4 regions of the Thalassotalea atypica genome follow, and region 3 is predicted to be linked to each of the others. Evidence: riboswitches for the same ligand, from Rfam matches in the RefSeq annotation. Region 3 holds a riboswitch; each other region holds the start of a gene.
What was found. A riboswitch is a leader RNA that binds a small molecule or an ion and turns the genes downstream of it on or off. The one in region 3 is predicted to bind cyclic di-GMP.
Positions count from the first base shown of each region.

Region 1: it holds a riboswitch for cyclic di-GMP, as region 3 does, so the genes downstream of both, QUE03_RS02070 (glycoside hydrolase family 113 protein) here and QUE03_RS10755 (DUF3718 domain-containing protein) in region 3, are expected to answer to the same signal.
Region 2: it holds a riboswitch for cyclic di-GMP, as region 3 does, so the genes downstream of both, QUE03_RS07090 (glycoside hydrolase family 113 protein) here and QUE03_RS10755 (DUF3718 domain-containing protein) in region 3, are expected to answer to the same signal.
Region 4: it holds a riboswitch for cyclic di-GMP, as region 3 does, so the genes downstream of both, QUE03_RS13850 (DUF3718 domain-containing protein) here and QUE03_RS10755 (DUF3718 domain-containing protein) in region 3, are expected to answer to the same signal.

Region 1 covers NZ_AP027364.1:433,170-440,707, forward strand. Annotated here, with positions in the region: gene QUE03_RS02050 (thiol-disulfide oxidoreductase DCC family protein) at 1-289, opposite strand, end outside; gene QUE03_RS02055 (DUF3429 domain-containing protein) at 314-751, opposite strand; gene QUE03_RS02060 (hypothetical protein) at 744-953, opposite strand; gene QUE03_RS02065 (hypothetical protein) at 1,267-1,788, opposite strand; gene QUE03_RS02070 (glycoside hydrolase family 113 protein) at 2,071-3,438, opposite strand; cyclic di-GMP riboswitch class I at 3,499-3,584, opposite strand; gene QUE03_RS02075 (carboxymuconolactone decarboxylase family protein) at 3,777-4,160, shown strand; gene QUE03_RS02080 (alpha/beta fold hydrolase) at 4,447-5,313, opposite strand; gene QUE03_RS02085 (MerR family transcriptional regulator) at 5,390-6,559, opposite strand; gene QUE03_RS19680 (hypothetical protein) at 7,002-7,202, opposite strand; gene QUE03_RS02090 (isochorismatase family protein) at 7,279-7,538, opposite strand, start outside.
Region 2 covers NZ_AP027364.1:1,525,757-1,533,294, forward strand. Annotated here, with positions in the region: gene QUE03_RS07070 (CDP-alcohol phosphatidyltransferase family protein) at 1-599, shown strand, start outside; gene QUE03_RS07075 (FAD synthase family protein) at 844-1,275, shown strand; partial or broken gene QUE03_RS19635 (transposase) at 1,483-1,782, shown strand; gene QUE03_RS07080 (GGDEF domain-containing protein) at 1,997-2,755, shown strand; partial or broken gene QUE03_RS07085 (endonuclease III) at 2,849-3,094, opposite strand; cyclic di-GMP riboswitch class I at 3,366-3,451, shown strand; gene QUE03_RS07090 (glycoside hydrolase family 113 protein) at 3,517-5,205, shown strand; partial or broken gene QUE03_RS07095 (endonuclease III) at 5,494-5,664, opposite strand; gene QUE03_RS07100 (LysR family transcriptional regulator) at 5,725-6,675, opposite strand; gene QUE03_RS07105 (enoyl-CoA hydratase/isomerase family protein) at 6,819-7,538, shown strand, end outside.
Region 3 covers NZ_AP027364.1:2,325,484-2,333,021, reverse strand. Annotated here, with positions in the region: gene QUE03_RS10785 (proline--tRNA ligase) at 1-411, opposite strand, end outside; gene QUE03_RS10780 (Kelch repeat-containing protein) at 591-1,721, opposite strand; gene QUE03_RS10775 (ion channel) at 1,731-2,714, opposite strand; gene QUE03_RS10770 (GNAT family N-acetyltransferase) at 2,774-3,259, shown strand; gene QUE03_RS10765 (chloramphenicol acetyltransferase) at 3,413-4,054, shown strand; gene QUE03_RS10760 (RNA-binding S4 domain-containing protein) at 4,235-4,627, opposite strand; cyclic di-GMP riboswitch class I at 4,798-4,879, shown strand; gene QUE03_RS10755 (DUF3718 domain-containing protein) at 4,950-5,294, shown strand; gene QUE03_RS10750 (MarR family winged helix-turn-helix transcriptional regulator) at 5,386-5,820, opposite strand; gene QUE03_RS10745 (glutathione peroxidase) at 5,817-6,299, opposite strand; gene QUE03_RS10740 (NAD(P)-dependent oxidoreductase) at 6,434-7,297, shown strand.
Region 4 covers NZ_AP027364.1:3,004,838-3,012,375, forward strand. Annotated here, with positions in the region: gene QUE03_RS13830 (acetyl/propionyl/methylcrotonyl-CoA carboxylase subunit alpha) at 1-1,996, shown strand, start outside; gene QUE03_RS13835 (hydroxymethylglutaryl-CoA lyase) at 1,993-2,904, shown strand; gene QUE03_RS13840 (CoA transferase subunit A) at 2,964-3,665, shown strand; gene QUE03_RS13845 (3-oxoacid CoA-transferase subunit B) at 3,685-4,341, shown strand; cyclic di-GMP riboswitch class I at 4,485-4,572, shown strand; gene QUE03_RS13850 (DUF3718 domain-containing protein) at 4,643-5,002, shown strand; gene QUE03_RS13855 (patatin-like phospholipase family protein) at 5,173-6,324, shown strand; gene QUE03_RS13860 (Mpo1-like protein) at 6,420-6,722, opposite strand; gene QUE03_RS13865 (GNAT family N-acetyltransferase) at 6,729-7,382, opposite strand.

The DNA.
Region 1 (7,538 bases), 1.9 Mb from region 3:
AATGACTCAGCGTCTTAAGTATTGGCCAGTTTAATGGGGCTACCCAAAAACCTTTACCGACAAGAGTCCATGCTCGATGAGTTACTTCAAGACCGAGTAAAAAATGTCCTTGATAAGTACCATGCAAAATTTGCATTGCGCGATGAATATTAATGCTTGGATATAACTTGCTGAAATTCTTGCTGTGAAGGTTAACAAGCTTGATATTATTATTTTCATCATGCTTTTTTAGATGACTCATTTCAGCGCTACAAAGCGGACAATTACCGTCGTAAAATATAATCAGCATAATGTTCCCAAAGTTAATACTTAATTAAAACCAAAAGATAATCGCTATCATATGTAATAAAACTACTACACTGGTCAGCCAAAACCGCATGCTCATATATTGCCTGTTTAAGGCTTTATCATGCCTAATAGAACGCTCAAATAAGAAGATAAAGAGGTAGCTTGTTGCAAGTATCCATAATGCTAACCAAAAATCAGTGAGCAGTGTAAAACAGGCTATTAAACTGAAAAGGTTACTGATTATTTGCGTTTTGCCTCGCTTTGTTTTTTGGTCAATTCGCCAAAGTGAACCGGCAATAAAACTTAATATAATGGCGCTGTAATAAATAAATGACTGTTTGGCAACAAGCTGTAGCTCAGGGATAAAAAGGCTTATTACCATGCAAGTAAAAAAGGGGAGCAAACCCATATAACCGAGAATTTGCCACAGTTTTACAACATTATTGGTTTTTTTTTCAGGCAACATAAGCATCGCTGCCATCTAGATTGAGCTTTTGTTGAAGCTGGTTAGGTTTAGCGTAACTAAAGATAGCGAAGATCGTTTGATTCTGCTGGCTATTAGTACCTATTAAGTTTGCACTTTTTACACCGAGTAAACTATTAATCAAATGTGCTCTATAGTCAGGTTCCATGCAACGAGTGTCGTCTTTTGTAATGTGTCTCAAATCAATTGCCTTAAAGTTATCGGATGTTAAAAGCTTAACCATATTGATGTTACGAACATAAAGTCACTAAAGATCAATGTGAGTGTTTTTGTTTCTTAACAACGGTGCACAGCTACATGTAAATCCTAAAAACGCTATATGGCGGAATTGTTTGCTATGAAAAGAATAATGGGTATTTTCTTTATGTGAAGGAGAGCTTAAGTGTCTTATTAAAAAGTGTTGACTTAGGTTTTAGTTTATTAAGTGAAATATCAGTAATGACCAAGAAAGAAAAAACACCTATCTTGGTACATCTAGAAACAAAGTAAACAAGTTAAGATTTTAAATAGCTTCTTAACTTATTGAGTGCAGCCACAGAAAAACCCTCATCATAAAAATACAAGATCAGACCGTTTTCATCTAACAGTACAACTCTGGCATTGTTGGGGTTTTCATTCCCGGTAAATTCTTGAACCCTCTCCCCATCTTCATAAACGGTAATAACTCCTTTCCATAGCGCTTTAGGTATACCTTTGCGCATCCCGTTATCAATCATAGTACTGAACATTTTTGGAAATAGTCCTTGAATAGTAGGAATTTCAAAAACATCAATCTTAGTTTCCGTCATGTCTAATGCAATTAACCACCTGTCTATATCAAATTGTGAATTCTGCTTATACCCAACTAGCAATAGCGTAAAGTCACTTTTAAAAAATGCAGGAATATTAATTGTTTCTTGTTCAAGATTTTGCCCACTTACTGAGATAAAGGTTTTTCCAGTAACATTTTGATTTGCATAATTTGTCGCACACCCAGTGACGAGTAAAAGTGAAATAACTAATAATAAAATTCGCATTGATAACATCTCTGTATTTGATAGTTACCCTTAATACGAACTACAAAATATTTAGATCATCGCTATGATTATTATTTAACTTTCCGAATGGTTTACGTTGATGGCTCATGTAAAAATCTAACAAATATGGTTTATTGTGGTAACCAAAAAGGTCTTTATGAATTAATCCCGCAAGGCTAAATTGAGCAGGTGATAGCTAATTGGCGTAAGCTAGTAGCCAGAAAAATGACCAAGAAAGATCAGTCATCAATCTTGGTACATTTATATGGAAGGGATGTGACTCTATTTTTGGCCGGTATACCAATGTTTCAACACCGATTCAGCTGGCTTACCACGAACCGACTGTGAAATATTCGGAAAGCCCTCTTTACTCGGTACTAATGTTTCTGATAGCCAATACCCCGTGTGAATATCAACGCTATTAATTTCAAACGTGTCTTGATCTGCGACTGCTTGCATAATACCTTCAATACCAATTGCTTGTAATGAAAAGTCAGTAACAAAAGAGTTTTGGATACAGGTATCAACAGACCCATCTTCCATCGTTTCACTTGTGCAAAAGCCATCTTCTTTCCAGCCTTTAAGGAAAAAATCATCGCGGCTTTGAACCTGAATATTTAATATAATGGGTAGCTCAATATCTGACTTTCCATGCCAGCATGGCTGATGTATGTCTAAACAATAGATTTGAGTTCTCATGCCTTCAAGCGATTCAAGCGTTTTGGTTTTAACAAGTTCAGGGGTTAAGTTAGCGTTTTCTTCGTCGGTAAATATCGTACTACCATTAACGTTCATGGCATTCACTAAGATACTGTCAATGCGCGAAAAAATTCGTTCATCATTGAACACATAACCGACTTGTCCCCAAACGATTTCACCGTCAAAATTTGCTCTGATGTCATCAATAATTTCGGCAAAACGATCAAGGTAGTAATTCTTTAGTTCATCGGTAGGTATGTTGATATTCATGGCATTCCAATCAGCAGCGATACCTTTTATACCAATTTCTTGCGCGTGTTTCGCTTGAATTATCATGTTATTTTGGTGTGCGTCTAACACTTGTTTTAGTTTTTCCATAGTGAGCGTCTCACCTAAGGAGAGTAAACTCTTAAAATTGACGTCATTAGTAGTAAATTGCCATGCATAATATATCTCAATATCGAGCTTGGCTGCTTGTTCTACAACGTACTCAACGTAGCGTTTAGGGAGGTTATATTCACTCTGAGGTACTACCCAAGGTTCATTTTCACTATTCCAACGCCCATAGTTATAGAGCCATGTTCTTTGTACACCTGAAGCCTTCATTGCTTGCAATGCCTGTAAATACACTAACTTTACGTATTCATCTTGCGTGCAATTCCCTCGTTCGCTTTCAGATAAGCCTCCCCAAAGGAGGTAAGGGGCATAATCTTTAAAGCTGATGCCTCTAGTGATATGGCTAGAGAGTTCGCCGCGCGGTGAAGGTAATTCAAACTTACCAAGATATTCATCTGGATAATCAGCGCTATGAGGGTTGGTGCATGTCGCAATAACTGGTGGGGGTGGCGTGTTTGGCGGGGAAGAATCAGAACTTGAAGAAGAGCCCCCACCACATGCGGATAAAAAAACAGTAAAAACAAAAGTCGAAATAACTCTATTTTGAAAAAACATTTAAGAACCTCAAAAAATATCGTGATGAGACGAAAAACAAGGTTGTAAAAATGTCCATATGAATGCAACCCCACGACCATATGCAATGCACTTAGGTTAGTAGCTTTGCGCCTAATAATTTTCATTAAAAGTTGCCAATTAAAATACAATTCTACTCTAGAGTATCATCAAAAGCTTTTGTTATTTCATTTTAAAAAAGCGTGTTTATATGTGGTAAGTTGTAAAGGTTGTCAGCTAACCGATATCATTATTGCTTATAGTAACCATTTAGCTAGTTGTCTGTTTTTTATGCGTCATCCTTTTTAGTATTAGTTCGTTAGCTTTAAACAGGAGTGCAAATGGGCAACAGTAAACAGAGTCAAAATTATCAAAAAGGAGAGCAAATTCGTCGTGAAGTGATGAGCGATGAATTTGTTGACCGTGCCTTAAATAATGCCACTGAATTTGATCAGCCGTTGCAGGATTTGGTTATGGAAAATGCGTGGGGAAGTACTTGGTGTCGGGATGATTTGCCAATAGATATAAGAAGTTTGGTAACCATTTCGATGTTAATAGCCCTTAAAGCCCCTAACGAATTAAAAGGACATGTGCGAGGTGCACTTCGTAACGGCGTCAGTAAAGAAGAAATTAGGGCGGTGATTATGCACGCAAGTGTTTATTGTGGTTTCCCCGCAGCTATTGAAGCGATGAGAGCTGCGAGAGAAGTTATTGAAATTGAGTAAATCGCTATTTGCCATACTTGTTATCAGCTTCAGTGAGTAAACCTTAACTTGATTTGTCAGATTCGATTAACAGGACTCAATCAAGTCTGACTGTTTCATATGCGCCAAATGCGGAAGTTGGCTACTAAATATAGAAAGACAGCTTTGATACGAAAGCAGACGTTTCACACAGATATAAATAGGCATTGTTTGGCTATAAATATTACGAATTAATCGAATAACTTGACTGGCAAAAATACCACCAAAGCAGTCGTTCACATAATTGATTCAGGCCATTCTATAATAGCTACTCTACAGATTTGACGGCTTTTAAAAGGAGCTTATTAAATTCACTAGGCTTTTCTAGCATAGGAAAATGACCAGTTTCCTCAATGAAATAAATACTGTAATTTTTGATATGTTTTTTGTTTTCTTCTGAGTCAGTCGGCCATAACTTAGCGTTAACGAGTACAACAGGCACGTTGATATCCTTATACACACGATACGATTCTCCACTTATATATTGACTTAGATAGTTGCGAAACTGATTAATCGCAATATCTTTAGGTGCAGATGCCATATCTTCGCTAATCCAATAAAGCATATCTTCCTCTACATTTTTCGGTAAAGCGTCTTTTACAAATGCCCTCATTGCACGTTGAAAGTTATCTTCAAAAGGCTTAGTCATTACGTTTAGCTCTTCTTGCGTGAGTTTCAGTGCGACATTTTGTGAAGTATCAACACCAATAATACCAACTACTTTGTTCGGCATTAGCTTTGCCGCTTCAGCGATTACGCCCCCGCCCATAGAGTGTCCAATTAATATTGCCGAGTTTATGCCTTCTTTCTCAATAACAGCTTTAATATCATTAGCAAAAGAAACCATGGTGTAATCTTCTCGATTGTATGATGAGTTTCCATGACCTGCTAAATCAATAGTGATAACTTGATATTCTTCTGAAAAGTATAAAGTTTGATTTTGCCAAAGCCTACTATCTAAACTCCAACCGTGAATAAATATAAGTGATGTTTTGCCACGACCATTAACACTATATGCAATTTGCTCTTTGTCATTTGATATGGCGATACCAAACCTAGTCACAGGATTTTGCTCGCTAGCATTTACGCTATTTATTGACATAACTACTAGTATTGTCAGAATAAAATGTTTCATATTTTTCTTTACTCCTTTCTTGTCACCCAAAAATAGCTTAACTCACAATCATTAAGTTAAAGTCGGTCTAAAGTAACTATATCTTTGCTAAAATGAACATGTGATAACCAAACTCATCGGCAAATTCTGTACAAATATTGATTTCATTTTTCATATCTTTAAATGCTGTAGAGTTAACCATTTCAGACTCAAGTTCATTTAAGCGTTCGCGTAAAGGGCCATAATAATTTAACCATGCACCTTTGCTTTGAGGGAAATTAGCAATAACTTGATAACCAGCCTTTTCGATTTGTTTAATTCTTGTTTGAACAGTTTGAATGTCAGGGTATTCATGACTCCAAAATTCAGTTGACACTTCACTTGGTGAGTTTGTTTTCCATACCAAATCACTCATCATTAAATAGCCTTGTTTTTTAAGAATAGGTTTCCATAGCATTAATGCTTTCTCTATACCTATAATATAAGCACTACCTTCAGACCAAATAAGATCAAAACTCTCATTGGAGTAAGGTAGGTCAGCCATATTTGTACAACATAATTCTAATCGAGCTGATAACCCTTTTTCTTCAAACCTTTTTGCTAATCGATCAAGCGCTGGTTGCTCATTATCTATAGCGGTAATTTGTGCTTGGCTAAACTTTGCCAACACATTAGTTGCTAACCCTTTACCACAGCCAATTTCTAAGATACTACTAGGTGAGGTTGGAATTAATGATAGCGCATGCTTCGTATCATCCTCACTGCCAGGCCCCCAACGTTCTAAAGTTTGAAAAACTTTCATAAAATCTTGCATATAAACATCGTGATCATTCATGTCTTTTGATAACCATTTCAATTGCAAAGCTTCCTTGTCACTGAAACCTTGCGTTTTTAACCAATCTAGATGCGCATCTGGAGCGAGCTTATCTAAGCGCTCATGCCATGATTTTAGATCACCCTCTCCGACAATAGCAGCAAGTAAAATTCTTGATTGCTGCTTTTGCTCTATCTCCTCATCCAGTGCTTTTAGGCGCTGCTTAACAAGCGCTTTATCAATTTTCGATTCAAGACACACTTTGCACTCTTTCAAGGTCAAGCCTCCTAAGTGAAGTTGCTGAATCAAACGGACACGTTGTAGATCCAGTTCGCTGTATACTCGATAACCATTTTCAAGCCTACGTCCAGTGATAAGCTTTAACTTTTCATAATAAAGTAATGCTGTTCTTGATAAGCCTACTTTCTCTGCAAGTTCAGAAATTTTATACACAATGATGAATCTTTTGTCCTATTGATGGTTAAGAACTATAAACTATAAAGTAATAGACAGGTCAACAATAAAATCTAGAATATTTATGGTAAATGTTAGAGGTGGGTATTTATATCGGTGCTACTTAGGTCTGAGTTTTCTATCCAAAACAATCGTATAATTTGAAACCAGTAATTGATACTTAATTACTGGCTACTATAGCATTCATTAACAATGGTTGAAGTCAATGGCAGCTATGAGCTTAAACCAGCCCCACAAACAAGCAGTAAATTTTGGTTAGAATTGTTATAACCATGCTCATGAATTTGAAAAGGCTTAATGTCCGCAATTGGCTAGTTGCTGCCATTAAAAACTTAACGGTTAATGTCCGTTACTCGCTCATTACCGTACTTCCTATATTTACCAGACGTGGATGTTGATAAAGTTAACCAAAAACTAATATCTAACCTTCTAAAAATCTTATTAACCTGACAACATTAGGCAAAACGAAATAAGAGGTAAATGGAACAATTAAAGCAAGCAGTATCATCAACCTAATTAATTCATTTTCAGGTAAATAAGAGTCTAGCAATTTAGGAAGGAAATAGACCAAAGGCAGTAAAGACAAATATGTTGTTATTGCCATTATATGCTTGCTCGACATGTTAGAGTTCACTCTCTTCTCCCGTATAAAAATTGGCTGTAATGACCAAATAATTAGCCATTACAGCGCTCTACCCTTAGTGCATTTTGGAAAGAATTTCTTCAAACAAGACTTGAATTAATTTCCCTCCGTTTTCACTACTCCAGTCTTGAGCTAACTCTGCAATTAACTGGTTTGTTGATGTCAATGTAACACCATGACTTTCCATTCGTCTTAACGCCGTTTCATCTGCTAGGGTCGTAGGAGAACCAGAGCCATCTACAACAACTTGTACAACGTAGCCTTCATTAATAGCTGTTATTGCGGGATAGACAACACAAACGTCTGTGGTGATAC
Region 2 (7,538 bases), 800 kb from region 3:
ACCCTCCGAATATCTGTTCTTTAGTCGGTCTTTTCTTTGCGTTATTAGCGTTATTTTTTGCCTTAGTCGGAAATTATCCTGCCGCAATGATAGGGTTAATTTGGGCCGTATTCTTTGATTGGAATGATGGCAAAATCGCGAGAATAATGAAAAGTAGAACGGCTATCCAAGGTCAAATTGGAGGGCAAGTCGATTCCCTTATCGATATTGTGAGCTTTGGAGTTTGTCCTGCTGTGATTTTATTGAGTTACGGACATTATGATCCGATGTTATTCCCTGGTGCTTTTTTAATTGTTGCAGCAGGGGTATTACGGTTAAGTTATTTCAACGTTTTCGGCTTGTCTGGCGAATCTGCTTACAAAGGACTTGCATATGATAACAATGCCATCATTCTTGTATTTGTTTTTTTATTCGAAAGTATTATGACTACAGCCGCTTTCACCGTCGTGCTTTATACCACTCTCGTTGCATTATCAGTTTTAAATGTAGCCCCTATAAGAACACCTAAGCTTAATGGTGGAGTTTGGTATTATGTTCTTGCTTTATACACTCTTGCTATAACGCTTGCATACGGCTGGTTGTTATTTTCGAACGTTTGAAGGTTATAACGTTATTTACCTCAATAACTCTATAAGTATTATATCTAGAACATGATGAATGCTGGTTTTTGGTCAGTGAAGTTCAGGTCAGCAGAGTAAATTCGGTTTTCTCATTGATGTTTTTGTAAAAATGTAATAAAAACAGTGGCTTGTGTTGTTCTAATGAGGCTGTTTTGTTGTAAAAAATTTAATGGAATGAATAATAAAAATTCTTTTGTTATTCATTCCATGATTGGAGAACAAAATGAAAAAAGTATATACAAGTGGAGTATTTGATTTATTTCATGTCGGTCACGTGTCAGTACTCAATAAAGCCAAACAATTTGGTGACTATTTGATTGTTGGCGTACATTCCGATGAAGATGTTAAGTCTTATAAACGAATCCCTGTTATTTCTTGCGAACAACGTTGTGAAATTATTAGGAATATCAAGTGTGTTGATGAGGTGATCATTGCACCGCTAACCCCTAATATTGATGCTAGTTTTTATGAATTGAATGAAATTGATATCCATGTTGCAGGTGATAATATGCAGCATATGTATGAACTACCTAATAAAATGGGGATCATGCGTTATGTTACAAGAAATTCAGAAACAAGTTCAACAGCTATAAATAATAAGCTTGATAAGCTCAAAGAGGTAATTGCACCTCCGCAATTTAGTTATTGGTCATAACTCTTTTTCGAAAGAGTAAGTATTAGTCAATGTAAATGTATAAGGTCGATCAAAAATAGAACTCATAGCTCAGGTTGTTAACATATACGTTCACGAGAGTTTCAACGTTTCTACATTTTGAATCGACCAGATTTTCCTAGACACAAATAAGTTGCAAACTTTGTGTACTAGGAGGATGAATGAACGCTAAAATATTTTCCCGAAGAACTTAAAATACAAGCAGTTAAACAAGTTACTGAAAAACGCCATTTCGTCGCAAGTGTTGCTGAGCATCTAGATATCTCGACATACAGTTTTTACATCTGGTTAAAGCGCTATGGCACTAACAGCGATCACTATCAAGAATTATCCGAGCATGAGAAGCGCATTCGAGAGCTTGAAAAAGAATTGAAGCGCAATCAGCAAGAAGGTGACCTATTAAAGGAAGTCGCCGCGTACTTTGCGGACGAGTTAAAAAATTCTTCAAAACTTAAAATATCCGTTTTAATTTCTTCTTGTGATAAATGAATTGGCTCCCCATTGGTTGACAACATTACGTTTGGGTAAAAAAGAGCTAAACTATCCTATTCCTTCCGTTTTTTTGGCTGAATGAAATGGCAACATATGAAAATAACTGGTTCCAGTGAAAACAATACTTAGTCGGCTAGATGAATATTCTAGGTCTTTCGTTGTGCTTATCTGTTTTTTGGTTACGTTATCTATCGTACTACTAGGATTTTTTGTGAATCATTTTGCAATGATAGAGCCGTTACTTTTAATACCTATCGTAGTCCTTAGCTGGTACGGTAGTCGAGTAGCAGGCATCATATTGTCTGTTTTTATTGTTTCTATAACTTTGTTTATAAATGTAATAGCGATAGACTCGTTCACTTTTTCGGGAGAATCAATTATTTATGTATTATTAAGACTGACCACTTATATTTTAGTATCACTATTAGTTATTAACTATAGACGAGTCCATAATTCAGAGTTTGTTATGGCTAGTACTGACAGTTTAACTGGGCTTTCAAATTCTAGGAGCTTTTATCTAGATTTAGCTAATGAAATTCTCCGTTCAATCAGATATAAGCATGTGTTTTCTCTGTCTTATATCGATATCGATAACTTTAAAAAAATCAATGATTCGATAGGGCATTTAAAGGGGGATGAATTGCTTATTTCTGTAGCGAATTGCTTAGTGTCTAGCTTACGAAAAACAGATATTATCGCTAGATTGGGAGGTGATGAATTTTCAGTCATATTTCCCGAAACTAGCCAAGCAGAAGTAAAAAGTGCATTTGCCAAAGCGAGTGAAGAGCTAAGAACAAAAATGCTTAGCAAAGGATGGAATGTGAGCTTTAGTGTGGGTATTGTCACTTTTGAAACGTTACCTACGGATTTAAAAGAAGCGATGAAAATCGCAGATGAATTAATGTACAGTGTTAAAAATAATAAAAAAAATGATGTTGCCTATGAAATATGGCAAGGAAAACTCAAATAATCTCGAGAAGGGTAAGATATCCCCCGAAATAAGCTTAAGTTTTAAGTTGAGTTTCATTTTTTAATGGTTGTTATACCATTATAGAAATTAATTTTATTCTGTTTTATCCTTAAACTCACACAAATCTTCAATGATACATGAACCACATTTTGGTTTACGGGCAACACAAATATAACGACCATGAAGAATTAGCCAGTGGCGAACATCCACTTTAAATTCTGCAGGTACTACTTTTAAAAGTTTTTGCTTAACTTCTAATACATTTTTCCCCATGGAAAATATAGTGCGATTTGATACGCGGTCGATGTGAGTATCTAACGCTATTGTTGGCCAGCCAAAGATAACCATGGTAGATTTTTATTAAAGCCTAATTTTACTAATCGAAAGCGTTGCTATTAATCGATAAAATAATTTTGATGGCTGCCTTGCCATCAAAGCAGCGATAAAGGCTTTATAATGTATCACTTGACCTCCTTGTGCAGCAGCATTTTTATCCCAAGGCATGAACCAGGTTATATTATTGAAGCGGATTAACTGAACTAAAATAGCTTCTGAATGCTTACAAAAAAATAACAATCATCTAGGTTACACTCTGTTACACTGTCCAACATATTTTTAAGGGCAACCATTAGCAAAAGTTAATGGACGCAAAACTACCAGCCTAAGTGGTTTACATACGGTCGTGGGGTTACAAAATATACGGACATATTTTATATCACATCAATGTAGATCATTTTTACCTAACATTATATGAGGTATAAATGTCTAACATCTTTAAATCTTCAGTCACATTATCTATGTCACTGGCGTTAATACTATCTGGTTGTGGGGGAGGTGGTGGCTCAAGCAGCGCTAACGATGGTGATGGAAGTGCCCCAACTTCTGCGACAGTATCTATATCAGCAAACCCAATGACAGTGATGGTAGAAGAATCTACAACAATCACTTGGTCAAGTGCTAACGCATCATCTTGTACAGCTTCTGGCGCTTGGACTGGCGAAAAGTCATTATCTGGTAGTGAATCCATTGTTATGAATGACTTTGGCGAGCAAACTTTTACACTGACATGCGGAAGTATTGCTGCAAGTACAATTGTTACCGTTAACAGCGATAATTCAGAAGGCTCTTGTGTAAACCCTCATAGCGCAATGGTTTATGAATCATACCTAGGTGACTATGAGTCTCCAATGCCACAAAACTTTTTTAGTGATGAAAGCTATAAAGGGGTTGGCCTTAAGGATTATGGCGTTGAGTGGATTTATAACAATTACAAAGGAAAAGGCGCTAGCTGGATCCGAGACTGTTCAGAAACACAATACATCAAATTAATGTACAGAACGACATTAAAGCGATTAAAAAATCACGGTGTAAACACAGTTTCTATCTATAATTTCGGCTACTGGCAAGATGTTCAAGCCGACTCTTGGTTGGTGGACCATAACTCTAAGCATTTAGATGATTGGGTGATTGAATACATTGTAGAGGAAGGTCAAAAATTAGGCTTGGAGCTTCACTATATTTGGCAGTTCTTAGGACAAGATACAAATCAAAATTGGTTGTTCGACGGGCTACTTGAGACTGGTTATGTCAGAGTAGATATGCCGCTATTAAAGAAAATTATGGATACACATGAAACTCACATGTTGTGGGAAGCAGAACGCCTAGAAACACTCGGCGTAGGTGCTATTTCAGCAGATTGGAGTGCTATGTGGCTATGTTTTCATTGTGGAATAGACGAACATCACACTCAGGAAGAGACAGACGAACTTAAAGATTATTACATGGAAAGAATGGGGGGCATCATTGATAAAATTAAGGAAAGGTTCACTGGAAAAATTTATGTTGGTGATGGTCCTCAATGGAATGATAAGCGTGTATTCGATAAAGTTGACGGCATGATATTACCATTCGGACATCTACTAACAGATGATGAAGTGGCCACTGCTACTGTTGAATTAATAGCAGAGCGGGCGACTCAATTTATTGAAGATACCCATAAACAATGGCGTTGCTTAGATAGCCAACCTTGTTGGTATAATTCAAGTGAAACTATCCCTAAAGTAATTTTTAACTTTTTTGGTCAGAGCCACGCCTCATTTTTATCAACAGGTTGGATTGAAGATGGTTTCTGCACATCAGGAACTATCAATGGTATTACAACTGATTGTGTTCAAAGTGAAGTAAAAACCGATTTTTCTGCACAAGCAATATTTACCGAAGGGTTGTTGCGAGCCGCTGATAATCAACCTTACTTTGATACCTTAGGTACAACTACTGCGACTGGGTATTGGTTATCAGATACCTTGATACCCGATGAGAATCAACGTATCAATACCGTAGAAGGTTTTCCTAATATGTCACAATCGATTAGAGGGAAACCAGCAGAAAAAATTATTAAATATTGGTATACGGGTGAGTTTGAAGCATATGAACCAATGATCATTGATTAATGTTTTAAGCGAACTATCACTTGATTTAAAATGCGTTTTGAAAGCCGCTAATACTTTGATGAACCCTCACAGTGGCACCGGTGAGGGTTTGTCTTTTTAAGTAGAGGCTAAAGGATACTCATAGAAAATTTTTTATGAGGCTACTGTTTATTATTTTTATAAGAAACACCAATACTTTGGCATAATGTCAAACAATTCATCAGAAATGATCGAAGAACAACAATTATTCTGTTTATCCTTAAACTCACACAAATCTTCAATAATACAAACGCCACAACGAGGCTTTCATGCTACACAGGTACAGCGACCATGCAAGTTTAGCCAGTGGTGTACATCTATTTTGAACTCTGCGGGCACAACTTTAAGTAACTTGTTTTCTACTTCTACCACATTTTTACCCATGGTAAATTTAGTACGGTTTGAAACGCGATCAATATGTGTGTCGACTGCGATAGTCGGTCAGCCAAAAGATAATGAAAGTAGGTGCTAAAAGTCTTCTTAGTTGTGTCAATAGCAGACTTAGAAATTATGCCCATACATTTTGTCGAAATCAGGTATACGGGTTTCCCAAATTGGGAGCTTTTCCCCAACCATTTCTTTGAGTGTTTGTATAAATAATTTAGTTTTCATCGGCGCATTTCGGTGAGGGTAGACCGCGTGAAATGTACCATAGTCTATTAAGTTAAGGTGTGTCATTATGGGAACGAGCTTACCATCCAGTATTTCGTTTTCTATCATCTGAGCAGTAGTTACTGCCAGCATATTTCCCGCAAGTGCCGTATTAATCAGCATTTCAACTTCATTGACCCTATAAGTAGGAGTTAACTGAAAATGAGCTTCACTCCCCGAACTATCCATATACTTAAATTTATCAATGACTAGCCCTTGAGCAGAATAAACAACCGCTGGCAGACTTTCCAATTTTGGAACTGTTTTTGGAGTTCCATATTTTTGCAAAAATTCAGGAGATGCGACAATCAACAATCGATTTCTGGCAATTTGTTTAGCAATAAGATTTGACTCTTTCGGCTCACCAATACGAAACCCTATATCAAAACCTTCACCTACAATATCAACCACTCTATCTTCAAGTAGCAACTCTACTCGAATATCTGGGTATAGGGTTTGAAACTTTAATATTGCTTTTTGTACATATTGGCGACCTAACAATGTCGAGCTAGAAATTTTAAGTTCACCTCTTGGCTCACTATGATAGTTTTCAGCTAAACGTTTAGAGTTATTTAGTAAGTCTCTCAATTGTTTTGCTTGGCCGACCATTTCACTCCCTGCAACAGTTAATGACAGCGAACGTGTTGTTCTATTCAATAACTGAACCCCAAGTTCATCTTCAAGCTTTACAATCTGCTTGGAAATAGCAGATCTATTTACGTTTCGGTACTCCGATACCTTTGCAAAACTGCCTAACTCAGAAACTTCTAATAGTAGTAATAGTCTGCTTGCTAGATCCATAAATTCGCTCATTGGTTCCAATAAGGAAACATTATAATTCATTTTTATCTGTTTTTGGATGTCAAAAAGGATATTAAATTAGCTTCATGAACTTGTCGTGAACAATATCGATTTACGAATTCTTAAGCAAAGAGGCAATGACTATGAATAAACTCATCATCACAAAAGAAGCAGGTATCGCAACTGTTTTAATTAAAAACCCGCCTGTTAATATTTTAACTATTGATTTAATTAATGAATTGAACCAGTTTATTTTGTCGTTAAAAGATGAACGTGAAATTAAAGCCGTTGTATTTAAGTCATTTCATGACGCATTTTTTATTGCTCATCTCGATCTTAATGTTATAAATGGAACTCAGGGAGGGCAAGCTGCGTCAATAGAGTTTAATCACATGATTGCAAATATTAAAGCAATGAAGCAGCTTTCAATTGCTATTGTTGACGGTGTTGCTCGTGGTGGAGGCAATGAATTTGTAATGGCATGTGATTTAGCTTACGGCACTGAAAACTCAGCGTTCGCTCAGCCGGAATTATATATAAATATACCTACGGGCGGCCAGGGAGCTGTACAATTTGCTCGCCGATTAGGTAAAGGGAAGGCTCTACAAGCTTTATTAACAGGCGCAGATTTTACAGTTCAACAAGCTGAGCAATTAAACATTATCACTCAATATGTTCCTAAAATTGAGATGAATGAGTTTCTGCAACAGTTATTATTAACGGTTAGCGGTTGGGAAGTACGCGATATCGTAATGTACAAAGAGATCATTACTGCTTCGATTATAGATGAAGATGTTGGCAGTGAATTAGAGTTGAGGTACTTTTTAGAGCGAGCAAAAGAAGAAAAAACTCAAACTATTATC
Region 3 (7,538 bases):
TGTTTGAATTTGGAACATATTCAGTGGCAATTGCTTGTAACTCGCAATCTCATTGCTTATTAGTTTTGTGATTACTTCTTCGTGCGTTGGACCTAATACAAATGGGCGATGATGACGGTCATTCAAGCGCAGAAGCTCAGGGCCATAGTCGTCCCAACGGCCAGACTCTTCCCATAAATCAGCTGGTTGCACCATCGGCATTAAGGTTTCGATTGCGCCAGCGCGTTCCATTTCTTCACGGACAATTGTTTCTACTTTTCTAAGGACTTTTAATCCTGTCGGTAGCCAGGTGTATAACCCTGACGCGACATTACGGACTAATCCCGCACGTAGCATTAATTGATGGCTAATGACCTCGGCGTGTGCCGGTGTCTCTTTTTGTGTAGAAAGTAGGTATTGACTAGTTCGCATTGAAAATTTTCCGAAAAAGCGTGATAGTAAAAATTCGATTGCACATTCTAGCAGGGCGCTAGCTGACAACAAAGGGAATAATAGCCTCAATTAGCATATTCTTGTGTTTTTTGTCAGAGACTAATGTTCCTACCAATATCATCGGAGGCTCAGCCAAGGGGTTTGTCTTAACTTGTCCTTTACTTTGATTGTACTAAAGAGCCATGCTGATAGATCTTATCTAATACTTGTTGATTTTTGCCCATGCCACCAACGGTTAGCAGTTTGCCATCGAATACAATAAGGCCGCGGTGATCCATGGTTTGTTGATTACTAGTGGTAACTGACCACTTTTTGTCCATTAAACTATAGCGCCAAATTTGATTATCTGGTTGCGAGGGATTTTGGTTATAACCTATACCGTTGTAATTGTATGGGTTATCACTACCTCCGACGAATATAAATTCTTTCTTTGCTTTATCAGCCCCAGAAGCCATGCGATAACGTGCAATTCCTGTAGGGTGAGGCACTATGCGCCAATCAATTTTGTTGGGGTTGTTGGTATTAATGTCCCCTTGGTAGCACGCAGTCTCAGCGGAATATGAACGACGTTTGTACTGGTGGATTGTGGTTGTAACGCCGTCACAAACTAACATAGTGCTATTGAGTATTGCACCAGCTTGTCCAAATACCGGTTTGCCCGGAAAGGGAGTTGCTTGCGACCAGGTATTATTTCTAATGTCATAAAGCTGTACTAGGTTAACATTGCCATCGTTGTGCCAGCCGCTCACTAAGTAGATATATTGACCTTTGTATGAAAGTGCGATGCTATCGTCAACAGGGACGGGCATTGGCGCCAGCACAATAAATTTGTCGTGTTTAACATCATAACTATAAACATCAGGTACAGATATTTCAGCGTGATCACTGGCGACTGTATAGCCACCAAATACATACGCGAGCTCGCCTACGCCGGTTGCAACGCTGGCAAGTCTGCCTGTGATGTCCTTTTTAGTGCGTTTGTCTACAACGGGGGTCTGCATCGGTATATTACTACCTTGGTGCCACTTATTTCGTGTTACATCATAGACGAATGTCTTGTTAAGAACGTCGGTATAATCTTTCTTTGAGCCTAACCCTGAAAATGACACTATGTAATGATTATTTTTAGTTTGGACCAAGGCAACAGCGTTGTTAGATACGGGCTCTAATAATGGTGCAAATGACTCCGCATTAATTGGCGCTATTGAGAGACTATATCCCAACAAGCCAGCACTAAGGAAAATAAGGCGGCTAGATATTTTTTTAAAAGGATGTGAATTTTGAGTCATTGCGGGAAATTATCGTGTCATTTTTTTCACGAACACTACCACGAAAAGGGCAATAGTAAAACTGCCTGTAAATGCCTCAAAAGCAGCGATTGCTCTGGATATTCCTATAGGAGCAAAATCACCATAGCCTAATGTTGTAAAGGTAACGACCGAGTAATACAAACAGGACCATAATAGATCGATGTTTTGCTCAAGTGCTGCGGATTCGTCAAATACTTTTACTTCACCTTGATAATTTAATCCGGTAAAAGCGTACAAAACCGCACAGCACAATATCATCAAGATGGAGATACCTACGATGCGCAGTGGTGCTTCGCCATAACCGCAAAATAAATCGACAATTTTAGATGTTAATCGATTGAAGCTGTATTTTGGCATCTGCATCCGGCGCATGGTTAATTCTTTTTGGATGAAGTGACCTGACATGGTGAATATACCTTCATGCTCAGCATGTTTACGCAGGTCACGGTATACTTCTTCGGCTTGCTCGTATAGGTCACTGGCGAGCGAGAAATCTCTATTTTTAAAGGCCGCTCTTGCTTCTATTTCTTGCTTTAATTTGCGACCAACTTTCAAATTTTCAATCTTACTGTCAGACCAGCGAATGCCCAATAAATTGGTGTTTTGCACATTAGCACAGTTCAAGTTTGCTCCACGAAGATCGGCTTTCATTAAGCTGGCGTGATTGAGGTTGATATTAAATAAATGCGCACCATTGAGGTTTGCTTTATAAAAATCTGCGTAAGAAAAATCGAAACCTTCTTTTTGATGGTGATTGACTAGATCAATGTTGGACAAATCGGCATGCTTTAATTGAATACCTCTTAACAAGCCACCTGACTTAGCATAGTTCTCTAGCGCTTCTTTAAAACACTCTTCTGCTTTGCTGGTAGTTTTGTCGTGCCAAAAACAATACCCGGAGTTATTCGCGTGTTCATGACAATGGACACCGCTTGGATCAGAATATTGGCATAAGTCGTTATTTTTGCTCATCTATCAAGTATAGTGCTAGAAAATAGAATCGTATTGATATCAATTGAAAGGAAAAATTAATGGATATTAAAATTGTGGCGGCAAATTTTGACGATGAGCAGCATGGGCAGTCAGTTGTTTATTTGCTTAATGAATATGCTCTTGATCCGATGGGAGGAGGCAAACCGCTCACTAATGATGTAAAAGAAAATTTAGCGAAAACGATGTCAAAACTACCCAACGTGTTCAGTGTTTTATGCTTTATTGATGGCGAGCCTGCTGGCTTAATTAACTGCGTAGAAGGGTTTTCAACATTCGCATGTATGCCTCTTGTCAATATACATGATGTGATAGTCGCTAAGAAATTTCGCCGATTAGGGTTAACAGATAAGATGCTAGCTAAAGTAGAGCAAATGGCTCAAGAACGAGGAGCCTGCAAACTAACGTTAGAGGTTTTAGAAGGAAACAACGTTGCACAAAATGCCTATATAAAAGCAGGTTTTGACAGCTATGAACTAGATCCAGCAATGGGCAAAGCAATGTTTTGGCAAAAAACATTGGGTTAATTCTTATCAAGCGAACCTAGGTTTAGCTAAAGTGTACTGAATAAAGGCATGCTTTTAGCTATTAATAATGGTTCACTTTATTGTTAGAAGAATTCATTGAATTGACTTGCAGAGATGCTAGGATCTTTCTAAATTAACACAACGCCACGCGACATGAAAAAAATTAACATCGATACTTGGTACAGAAAGGAACACTTTGATTTTTATACTACGTTCAAACAACCTTTTTTTAACGTCTGTGTGACGATTGATGTCACCAAAACACTTAATCATTGCAAAGAAAACAATCTTTCTTTTTTCATTTGTTCATTGTTTTTGCTTGGATATACGGCTAATCAAATTGAGCCATTTAGGTATAGGATAAATAACAATGAAATTGATGTACATGACGAGTTGGAATTAAGTTGCACTGTGCTCAATAATGATGAGAGTTTTAGCTTTTGTGAGTTTGGCCTTAGCAGTAACTTTGGTTTATTTTATCAACATGCTGTTCAGCAAATGACTAAAATTAAGAATGGCCATAAAACGCTAAAACCAAATATCGCTAAAGGAAATGAAATTTTCTGTTCAGTTCTACCTTGGCTTCATTTTACAAGTATTTCTCACGCTCAAAAACAAAGCAAACAAGACTCAACACCAAGAATAGTGATGGGAAAATATAAAGCTATAAACAACGAAATAGCTATGCCAATATCTGTAGAAGTACATCATGCCTTAGTTGATGGTATACATGTCGGCCAATTTATCGATCAGTTACAACAAAATTTTAACCACTTTTTTAACCAGAAAAATTAATCTAGGCGTTAAAATGCTCTCTGTACTTTTTATCTAGTTAAATCGCAACGCGTTAATAATTATTGTAATGTCTGCATTGTTAGAAAAAGGTCATGGTTCTGTTTACTGAATGTGCTCAAGTCCAACATCCCACTTATTAAGTAGGAACTATGAAGACTTGAATAATGAATTTCCCTTTGCCTAAAAACTGATAGGCTTACGTTTGGTTACGCTTAATTCGTTGCTGCCTGTTTTTAATTTTTGTTTCGCTTTAGGCTTGTTTTCAGCGCTAGGCTTTTTCTGTTTTTGACTTTGAGGCCGTTTTTCTTCGACCGTATTGTTTTTGTCTTGTCGCTCAATGTTCTCGGCCGACTCAACAACTTGTAGCTGAATAATTTCACCATTAAATTCAACGATATCATTGTGGTAAATCTTTTTTCTTTTTTGAAGTTCTACTTCGTGGTTGACACCAACATAGCCTTCACTGATCACCATTTTCGCTTCACCGCCACCACCAACGAGGTTAGCAATTTTAAGTAATTTACATAATTCAATGGGCTGCGTATCAACTTCTACAATAATCATTTGTTGCATAATGGGTGCTGTAAGTGTTCTCAATACCGTGATTTTACCACCGAAACTGAATAACATCCTAGTGTAAATTCGAACTAACTCAGTAGAGATTCTAATGAATCTAAGAAGCCGTTTGTAACCAATAAGTAAAAAGCTTGTCTTGTTTTGTACAATCTGTATAATGCGCAGCCAGCAAGAAACGGCACGATATTTGAAAGGATATCACGCAAAGCTACCGGTCTAAGGGTTAACTATGATGGCGGAGCTACCTAATGCGAGGGTTATACCTTATATGCGCGTTTCAATATTTTGGTTTATTGTTTTGTTATTAAGGATATCTCCGATGAAAAAATTAGTTCTTGTTCCTGCATTAGCTTTAATGTCTCTATCTGTTACTCCTGTTGCTCAAGCATCAAATGTTGCACAAAGCCTATGTGAATATGTCTCTGTAGATGACAAAAAGCGCCTTCGTTCTTTCCTTAAAAGCAATAAACTTAAAATCCGTGCTATTTTTGATGGCGTTCAGTGTAACGGTAAGAATTTACTGGCATTTGCTTCAGACAACAACTCTGTTAAGACCGGTGCCATGATGATTAACAAATTACCTAAAAAGACTGTTAAAACTCATTTAGCAACGATTACTTCTTCGGAATTAGCCGAGGCAGCCAATAAGCGTGTAGCTGGCTAACTAGCTTCGATAGTCAATAAAAAAAGCGAGCTAAATAGCGCGCTTTTTTTATGCCTAAATTTTAAGGGGAATATTCACTCAAAAGGTGCTTTCAAACATGATGCTTTGTTGTTTCTATCAATTTAGCTAATGTTTCTTGCAAAGAGAGCATTTGTTCATGGCTTAAACCTGTTAGCGCAAACATCTGCTCAGGAATCGGTTGCGCTTTGCGCTTCAGTTTATCGCCTTTTGATGTCAACGAAATATAAACTGTTCGTTCATCAGCATCACTTCGAGTGCGATTAATAAGTTCATGCTTTTCCATTCGTTTTAATAACGGTGAAAGAGTACCTGTGTCTAAGTCTAACGCTTTTCCTATCTCTTTAATTGAGCAAGCTTTGTTATTTTCCCATAGTACTAACATGACAAGGTATTGCGGGTAGGTCAGTTCTAGTTCTTTTAAAATAGGTGCATACAGTTTGGTTAAAGACTTGTTCAAACTGTACAGTTTAAAGCAAAGCTGTTTCTCAAGTTTTAAGTTGCTCATAGCTCGTTTTCTATGTCTCTTGTGATAGCAGAAGGTTTGGTGATGGGGGCATAACGAGAAACCACTTCACCGTCTTTATTGATCAGGAACTTTGTGAAATTCCATTTTATTTTCTCTGTACCAAATATACCGGGTGCTTGGGATTTGAGAAATTTATACAAAGGATGCGCATTGTCACCGTTCACGTCGAGTTTCGAAAATAGTGGAAATTTGATATTAAACTGTAAATCACAAAACGATTTTATTTCTTCATTCGTGCCTTTTTCTTGTTCTTTAAACTGATTGCAAGGAAAGGCTAATATTTCAAATCCATCATCGTGGTATTTATCATAAATTGCTTGCAGCCCTTCGTATTGTGGCGTTAAACCACAAGCACTTGCAGTATTGACTATCAAAAGTACCTTACCTTTATAATCGGCTAGATTTACTTGCTCACCTTTGTAATTTTCAGCGCTGAATTGATGAACGGAATTTATCATGGAGTTTCGCCTTACTAAATTATACGAAATTATATTGTGCACAATATAAAATTATTCTTTGAAAAATGCAATTAAATCAGTTTGGCGAGAATAATTTTTGTAGAATAATCAATAAAATTATAAGGAGCTGTTGAATGAAAGTTGCGTTTGTTGGTTTAGGTGTCATGGGCTACCCGATGGCAGGACATTTAGTTAAAGCTGGACATGAAGTCACTGTGTATAACCGAAGTGTTGAAAAGGCTGAAAAGTGGGTAAAAGAATTTGGCGGTCAGTACGCTGTTACGCCAGCACAAGCCTCTAAAGATAGTACTATAGTGTTTTGCTGTGTTGGTAATGATGATGATGTTAAAAGCGTTGTACTTGGCGGCGACGGAATATTAGCCGGGTTGCCAGAAGGAGGATTACTGGTTGATCATACAACAGCGTCTGCTGAACTTGCGAGAGAATTAGCAGAGGTTGCACACAAACAAAATAAAGGCTTTTTAGATGCACCAGTTTCAGGCGGCCAAGCAGGAGCAGAAAATGGTGTACTTACTGTAATGGTAGGTGGTGAAAAAGAATGCTACGACAAGGCACAACCTGTGATGGCAGCATTTGCTCAATTTACTCAATTAATGGGGAAAGCGGGTAGTGGACAATTAGCCAAGATGGTAAACCAAATTTGTATTGCTGGTGTTGTTCAAGGGCTAGCTGAGGGCTTTTCATTTGCAGAAAAAGTAGGCTTGGATCCTGATTTACTCGTTGAAACTATTGCGAAAGGTGCTGCGGGTTCTTGGCAGATGGAAAATAGATACAAAACAATGTTTGCAGGCGAGTATGATTTTGGTTTTGCGGTTGATTGGATGAGAAAAGATTTAGGTATTGCATTTGCCGAGGCTGAAAACCACGACGTGCAATTACCGATGACCAAAATGGTTGACGGGTTCTACTCTGAAGTACAACAAGCAGGTGGTAATCGTTGGGATACCTCGAGCTTAATCTCTCGGTTTAAAGGTTAGGATTTAGTGCTAGTGGCTGATTATCAAAATTTTTCAGCCATAAGCCATAAGACATTATAGAGTGCATATTATTACACTTGATTAGGTCTGTTTTCCTTTACTCAGCATGCTTGCAATTTGAATTGTTGATTTGTTTGATAATGATGAGTTGATATTTTATGTAGTCTGAACGAGTAGACTTAATTGATTACATATCTTACAAGGATACTATTATTCGTGGTAGATATGTTTTCTTTTTCTT
Region 4 (7,538 bases), 680 kb from region 3:
TGCAAACCGTGGTGAAATTGCTTGCCGCGTCATCAAAACAGCCCGCCAAATGGGTATATTAACCGTCGCCGTTTATTCTGATGCGGATGCAGATTCATTGCACGTGAACATGGCGGATGAAGCGGTATACTTAGGCCCTTCACCATCAAGAGAGAGTTATTTGCTCGGTGAAAAAGTCATTGAAGCTGCGCTTCAAACTGGCGCACAAGCAATACACCCAGGTTACGGTTTTCTGTCTGAAAATGCTGATTTCTGCCGCTTGTGTAGTGACAAAAACATTACCTTTATTGGGCCCCCTGTTGGCGCAATCGAAGCGATGGGCTCAAAGTCTGCCGCTAAAAATATCATGGAAAAAGCAAGCGTACCTTTAGTACCTGGCTATCATGGCGATGACCAATCTGAGGCGGTGTTGAAAAAATCTGCGGATGACATGGGTTACCCCGTTCTACTCAAAGCTACAGCTGGTGGCGGTGGTAAAGGTATGCGCCAAGTATGGGCTGAAAAAGATTTCAGCGCTGAATTGGCAGCAGCCAAACGAGAAGCCAGTTCATCATTCGGTGATGACAGAATGCTAGTTGAAAAATACCTAACTCAACCACGCCACGTTGAAATTCAAGTATTTTGCGACAATCACGACAATGCGGTTTATCTGTTTGAACGAGACTGTTCAGTACAACGTCGCCACCAAAAAGTCATAGAGGAAGCACCGGCGCCAGGCATGAGTGAGGCATTGCGCAAAGAGATGGGTGAATCAGCGATAAAATCTGCAAAAGCGATTGGTTATCAGGGCGCTGGTACAGTGGAATTTTTGTTAGACGTTGATGGCTCATTCTACTTCATGGAAATGAACACTCGACTTCAAGTAGAACACCCTGTCACTGAGCTTATCTCTGGACAAGACTTGGTGGAATGGCAACTGAGAGTTGCTGCGGGCGAAAACCTGCCGAAAACTCAGGATGAATTAGCGATCAAAGGCCACGCTTTCGAAGCACGTATATATGCAGAAGATCCCGACAACGATTTTTTACCTGCCACAGGAAAGCTGTCCTTTTTAGTACCTCCGATAGAAAGTGAATATGTCCGCGTCGACACTGGCGTTCGCCAAGGTGACGACGTCAGTGTGTTTTATGATCCAATGATCGCTAAATTGATCGTATGGGACGAGAACCGTGACAAAGCCTTGCAGCGCCTTAGCAAAGCCTTGGCTGAATATAGAATCAGTGGTGTTACAACCAATATCGATTTCTTGTACAACTTGGCAACATCAAAACCATTTGTAGAGGCCGATTTAGACACAGGGTTTATCGAAAAACATCAAGCCCTTATCTTCCACGAAGATGAACAAGCCCTTCGCAATGAGTTGCCAATGGCAGCTTTGTATTTAGTACTTGCACGTGCTGATCATGCGAAAACAAAAGCAGCAAAAACGAATGACCCCTACTCTCCGTGGAATTCAACGAATTCTTGGCGTCTAAATGAACCTCACATCCATGAACTCACTTTAAGCCACGGTGACAAGCCATATCAAGTGATGATCGAAAATAAGCGTCAGGGCGATGACAGCTTTTATCTAATCAGTGTGGACGGTAAAATATTTGATTGCCAAGGCAATATCACCGGAGATACGTTGTTCTTTACCATTGATGGCTACCGTAGCTGTGCCACCATAGCTAAGAATGAGCAGCAAATTAGTTTATATCGTCCTAATGGCGTATTTAACTTTACTCGTGTATTGCCTGATTTAGGGGATTGTGACGATAAAGCTAGTGAAGGCGGTTTAGCAGCTCCAATGAACGGTACTATGGTCAGTGTACTAGTTAAGGTTGGTGACAAGGTTGAGCAAGATCAACCGTTAGTGATCATGGAAGCGATGAAAATGGAACATACCATTCGCGCTCCTGAAAGTGGCATAGTAACAGAGCTATTTTTCGGTGAAGGCGATATGGTTGACGGCGGTGCAGAGCTGTTGGCCTTTGAAGCGGAGAAAAACGCATGAACAAGCTCCCTTCTTCAGTAAAAATTGTTGAAGTAGGCCCAAGAGACGGCCTACAAAATGAAAAACAGTTTATTGAAGCTATAGATAAAATCGCTTTAATTGATCAGCTCACAAATGCTGGTCTTGGTTATGTTGAAAGTGGTAGTTTTGTGTCGCCAAAATGGGTACCACAAATGTCAACTTCAGCTGATGTTTTTGCTGGGATCACACAAGGCAATAATGTTACTTATGCAGCGCTAACGCCAAACATGAAAGGCTTTGAAGCAGCTTTAGCAGCCGGTGTCAAAGAAGTCGCCATTTTTGGCGCCGCATCTGAGTCGTTCAGTCAGAAAAATATCAACTGCTCGATTGATGAAAGCCTTGAGCGTTTTCTTCCCATTATGAATGCTGCAAAAGCGAATAATATCAAGGTACGTGGTTATGTCTCATGTGTGGTCGGTTGCCCCTATGAAGGAGAGATATCTCCTGAAAAAGTGGCCGACGTTGCGGAAAAGCTATTCAACATGGGTTGCTATGAAATATCCCTTGGAGACACCATTGGCGTAGGTACACCAACGAGCGTACAGAAAATGTTACATGCGGTTAGCACTAAAGTACCGGTTGAAAAACTGGCCGTACACTTTCATGATACGTACGGACAAGCGTTAACTAACATTTACACTGCTTTAAGCATGGGTATCGCCGTTGTTGACAGTGCAGTTGCTGGTTTAGGTGGTTGTCCTTATGCTAAAGGAGCTTCAGGCAATGTGGCTACTGAAGATGTCATCTATTTACTAAATGGATTAAACATAGAGACAGGTGTTGATTTAGACAAGTTACTCGCCGCTGGGTGGTTCATCAGCGACATATTAGGCAAGGTGCCAGTGTCGAAAGTATCTAATGCATATCGTGCACAACAAGCAAAATAATCGCCCTTGCGTTTCACAATGAAAGCAAGTTCACAAGAGCAAGAATAGAGGAGTTTACAATGGCAGGGTTCGACAAAGTCGTATCAAGTTATGAAGAAGCAATGGCTGGCTTAGAAGATAACATGACCGTTATCGCTGGTGGATTTGGCTTATGCGGTATTCCCGAGAATTTGATCGCAGAAATAAAACATAAAGGCACAAAAGGGTTAACTGTTGTGTCAAATAACTGTGGTGTGGATGACTTTGGCTTAGGTGTGCTTTTACCAAATCGTCAGATAAAGAAAATCGTTGCTTCGTATGTTGGAGAAAACGCTGAGTTTGAACGTCAAATGATGAGTGGTGAATTAGAGGTCGAGCTAACACCACAAGGCACATTAGCTGAAAAAATGCGTGCTGGTGGTGCCGGAATTCCCGCGTTCTTCACAGCAACTGGCTTTGGCACTCCCGTTGCAGAAGGAAAAGAAGAGCGTGAGTTTAATAATCGTCAGTACATTTTGGAAGAATCTATTAAAGGTGATTTTGCCATTGTTAAAGCATGGAAAGCAGACCGATACGGTAACCTAGTATTTCGCAAAACGGCACGTAACTTTAATCCGATGGCAGCAACCGCAGGAAAAATTACAGTTGTTGAAGTTGAAGAAATAGTAGAGCCTGGCGAGTTGGATCCAGATCAAATTCATACACCTGGCATTTACGTTAATCGCCTTATACAAGGTACCTTCGAAAAACGTATAGAACAACGTACTATAAAAACAGCATAACTGCGCAAAGGAGAACATGATGGCTTTATCTCGCGAGCAAATCGCAATGCGCGTTGCGCAAGAATTACAAGACGGTTACTACGTTAACTTAGGTATAGGTATTCCGACACTGGTTGCCAACTATGTGCCAGAAGGCATGGAAGTGATGCTGCAATCAGAAAATGGCTTACTGGGTATGGGGCAGTTTCCAACTGAGCAAGAGCTTGATGCGGATATGATTAACGCAGGTAAGCAAACAGTAACCGCCATTGATGGCGCTTCAATCTTCGATTCAGCAGAGTCTTTCGCGATGATCCGTGGCGGACATGTTGACTTAACGGTACTAGGCGCCTTTGAAGTAGATGTTAACGGTAACATCGCTTCTTATATGATCCCTGGAAAGTTAATTAAAGGGATGGGCGGTGCAATGGATTTAGTTGCAGGTGCTGACAATATTATCGTCACCATGACTCATGCATCAAAGCATGGCGTCTCGAAACTTCTTTCAAAGTGCACTTTGCCATTAACAGGCAAAGGATGTATCAAAAAAGTATTAACAGATCTTGCTTTCATTGAAATCAAAGACGGGAAATTCTTTTTGCTTGAGCGCGCTCCAGGTGTAAGTGTTGAAGAAATTGTAACATTGACGGAAGGCGAACTCGTCATACCAGATCACGTACCAGAGATGACATTCTAATAATAACTTCAAATTTATTAAGAGGCTACGGCCTCTTTTTTTGTTTTTCGCTGTTTTAATAAAGCCATATTCACTAGTTGTTAGCTCACAACAAATCAAAGAATATTTGCATTGTGTTACACTTTCTGTTAATACTAATATTGACAAAGAAAAGGCAAGGCACATGAAAGTGTGCTACGCAAAACCACCGGTCTAAGGATATTTAATATCTATGACAGCGGAGTTACCTCGTTAAAAGGGTACGTCCAGTGGTTTTTTCTTTTTATAACTGTTTAACAAATTTGCTTTAAGGTTATTAAAAATGAAAAAATTATTACTAGCTTCTACCATCACAGCTTTATTTATGACGTCTGTAGTTACTGCACCACAGGCACAAGCAGCAAACATTGCACAAAGTGTTTGCGAGTATGTTGCCGCTGATGACAAAAAACGCATGCGTTCGTTTTTAAAGTCGAACAAATTAAAAATACGTAGTATTTTTGACGGTATTCAATGTAATGGGAAAAACTTGTTAGAATTTGCTTCGGCAAGGGGATCAGTAGAAACAGGCTCTATGATGATTAAAAAATTATCTAAGAAAATTGTGGCAGCTAATCTTTCAACAATTCAAACAGGGTCGCAACCTTTAATAGACGCCGCTAACGCTCGCGTTAGTAGCTAATTATTCTCTGGTAGACGTTAGTTTTAATGTTTTACTAGTTAATAATTCTTATGTCGCTTAAAAAGCCAGCATTCGCTGGCTTTTTTATTATCAATTTTAATCACTTATCGCTCGCACTATTGTATTTCACCCATTAAAATTAACTTTATAACAAATACAAATGCGCTGATATGGCTGGAAAAAAAACTTACAAAGGAAGCAAACAAGGACTTGTACTTACCGGAGGCGGGGCAAGAGCCGCATACCAAGTAGGTGTATTGTCAGCTATCGCACAATTTATACCACGAAATCACGGCATCCCCTTTCCTATTTTGTGTGGTACCTCTGCCGGAGCAATTAATGCAACCGCCTTAGCTTGCTACTCATCCTGTTTCCACTTAGGAGTGAAAAAACTCGAATGGATTTGGAAAAACCTAAAGACACAACATATTTACTACGGTGATCCAGTTAGGGTTTTCGGCTACATTTTTCAAGGAGTGTTAGCCAGTTATCAGGCTGACTATGCGACTAAAACGCCTCATAGCTTACTGAATAATGAACCATTGCGAAAACTCTTTAACCAAGTGATCGACTTTCAACGCATAGATCGAAATATATTACGTGGGTATCTATCTGCGGTATCAGTCACAGCGTCAAGCTATTCTAATGGCGACTCATTAAGCTTTTATCAATCTGAACAGAGCATTGCTCCATGGTTTCGAGCTAAACGTCGAGGTGAGCCCTGTCAGCTCGACAGTGAGCACCTTATGGCATCTTCAGCCATCCCGATGATTTTCCCTTCAGTAAAAATAAAACATCAACATTTTGGCGATGGTTCAATTCATCAACTTTCGCCATTAAGCCCAGCAATTCACTTAGGTGCTGAAAAACTCTTCATTGTAGGAGTAGAACAGCCCAAAGAGCTGATTCATGCAAAAGAGAATAACCCTCACCCACCATCTACTTCCGCTATTGCTGGGCATATGCTTGATTCCGTATTCTCTGATACCTTGCAAAGTGATTTGGAGCGTATGGAAAGGATTAACAAAACCCTATCTTTGATCCCTGACGAATTACACGCCTCACAAGAAGGGTTAAAGCCGATTGAGAGCTTAGTAATAAATCCAAGTCATGATTTCAATGCTATTGCGACGGAATACTATGATGAATTGCCTGTATCTATTCGCATATTACTCAGAACAATGGGCATCACCAATGATGCTGAATCGAGTATGATCAGTTACTTATTATTTGAAAAAAACTTTTGTAAACAACTAATAAAGTTAGGCTATGAGGATGCCTTGAACGAAGAGGCGAAAATACGCGAATTTTTGTCGCTTTAGTGTGTAACCAACCCCAAAGGCTAAACTGATGCTAATAAAGCTCAGCTAATTCAAGCAATACAGCCGTAAAATGAAGGAACACATAAAAAAGTACCTTACTTGGTACTTTTATATATTGCATCTTTGAGCATTTGCCAATCGCCAATAAAGCTATACCAAGGATATTTAAAGGTCGCAGGACGGTTCTTTTCAAAGAAAAAGTGACCTATCCAAGCAAATGCATAGCCACTAATAACACCATACAGTAAGAAGATTGGCGTCAAGGACATAATCGCCATAACAAGCCAACACAGCGCAACAATGCTTCCAACATAATGTAGAATGCGGCAAATTTTATTTTCATGTTGTGATAAATAAAATGGATAAAATTCTTTGAACGATTGATACTCTTTGCTCATCTACTTTTAATCCGTTGCCGGCTGTTCTCGGTAATGAACCATTAGCGTGCCTGAAACTTTTCCCACCTGAACTTCTTTCACATGCTGATAGTCAACATCTTCAAAGAATTTTCGATATTTCTCATTGGTGGCATAAACAGCAACGCCCTGACTTTGTGAATGTTCTTGAAGTACAGTATTTACGGCCGCCATCAAATAATGACCAAAACCATGTTGTTGATGTAACGGGTGGATTGCAATAAAAGATAACATATGAAACTTGTCTAGTGGCACAGCGGACATAACGGTTTTTTCTTTTTCCATCATTTGCTTGGTGCTGAAATACCCCGCACTCAGTAACATCTTTAGCCGCCAATGCCAAAATCGCTCACTACCAACTCCATCATCAGGACTATTTAAACAGGCTACGCCCACCATGGCTTCACCTAGGTATAGACCGACCATTGGCTGCTTAGCTTGCCAAAACACGCCAAGTTCTTCACGAATTGAGGCTCGTAAACGCTGCTCATAATCGTCTTTGTCTCCGTTAAATATTTCTAAGAAAACGGGATCATCATGGTAAGCTTGATACAATAACGAAGCTGCAAGCTTTAGCTCTTCAGCAGTTAGATATGTTGCTCTGATATCAACGTTTGTCTTTGTTGATACTGCATCTGTCATAGCATATTCCCCATTACTTGGTGTATTTATTGTCGAATAAATCGCTAATAAATAATAAACTTTGGTTAATTCTTATTCTTATTTTTTAGTGGTTCACCTTAACAGGAAGTTTAAAACTAGGTCAATATTTTATAAATTCGTCGACTAAAGCAACTA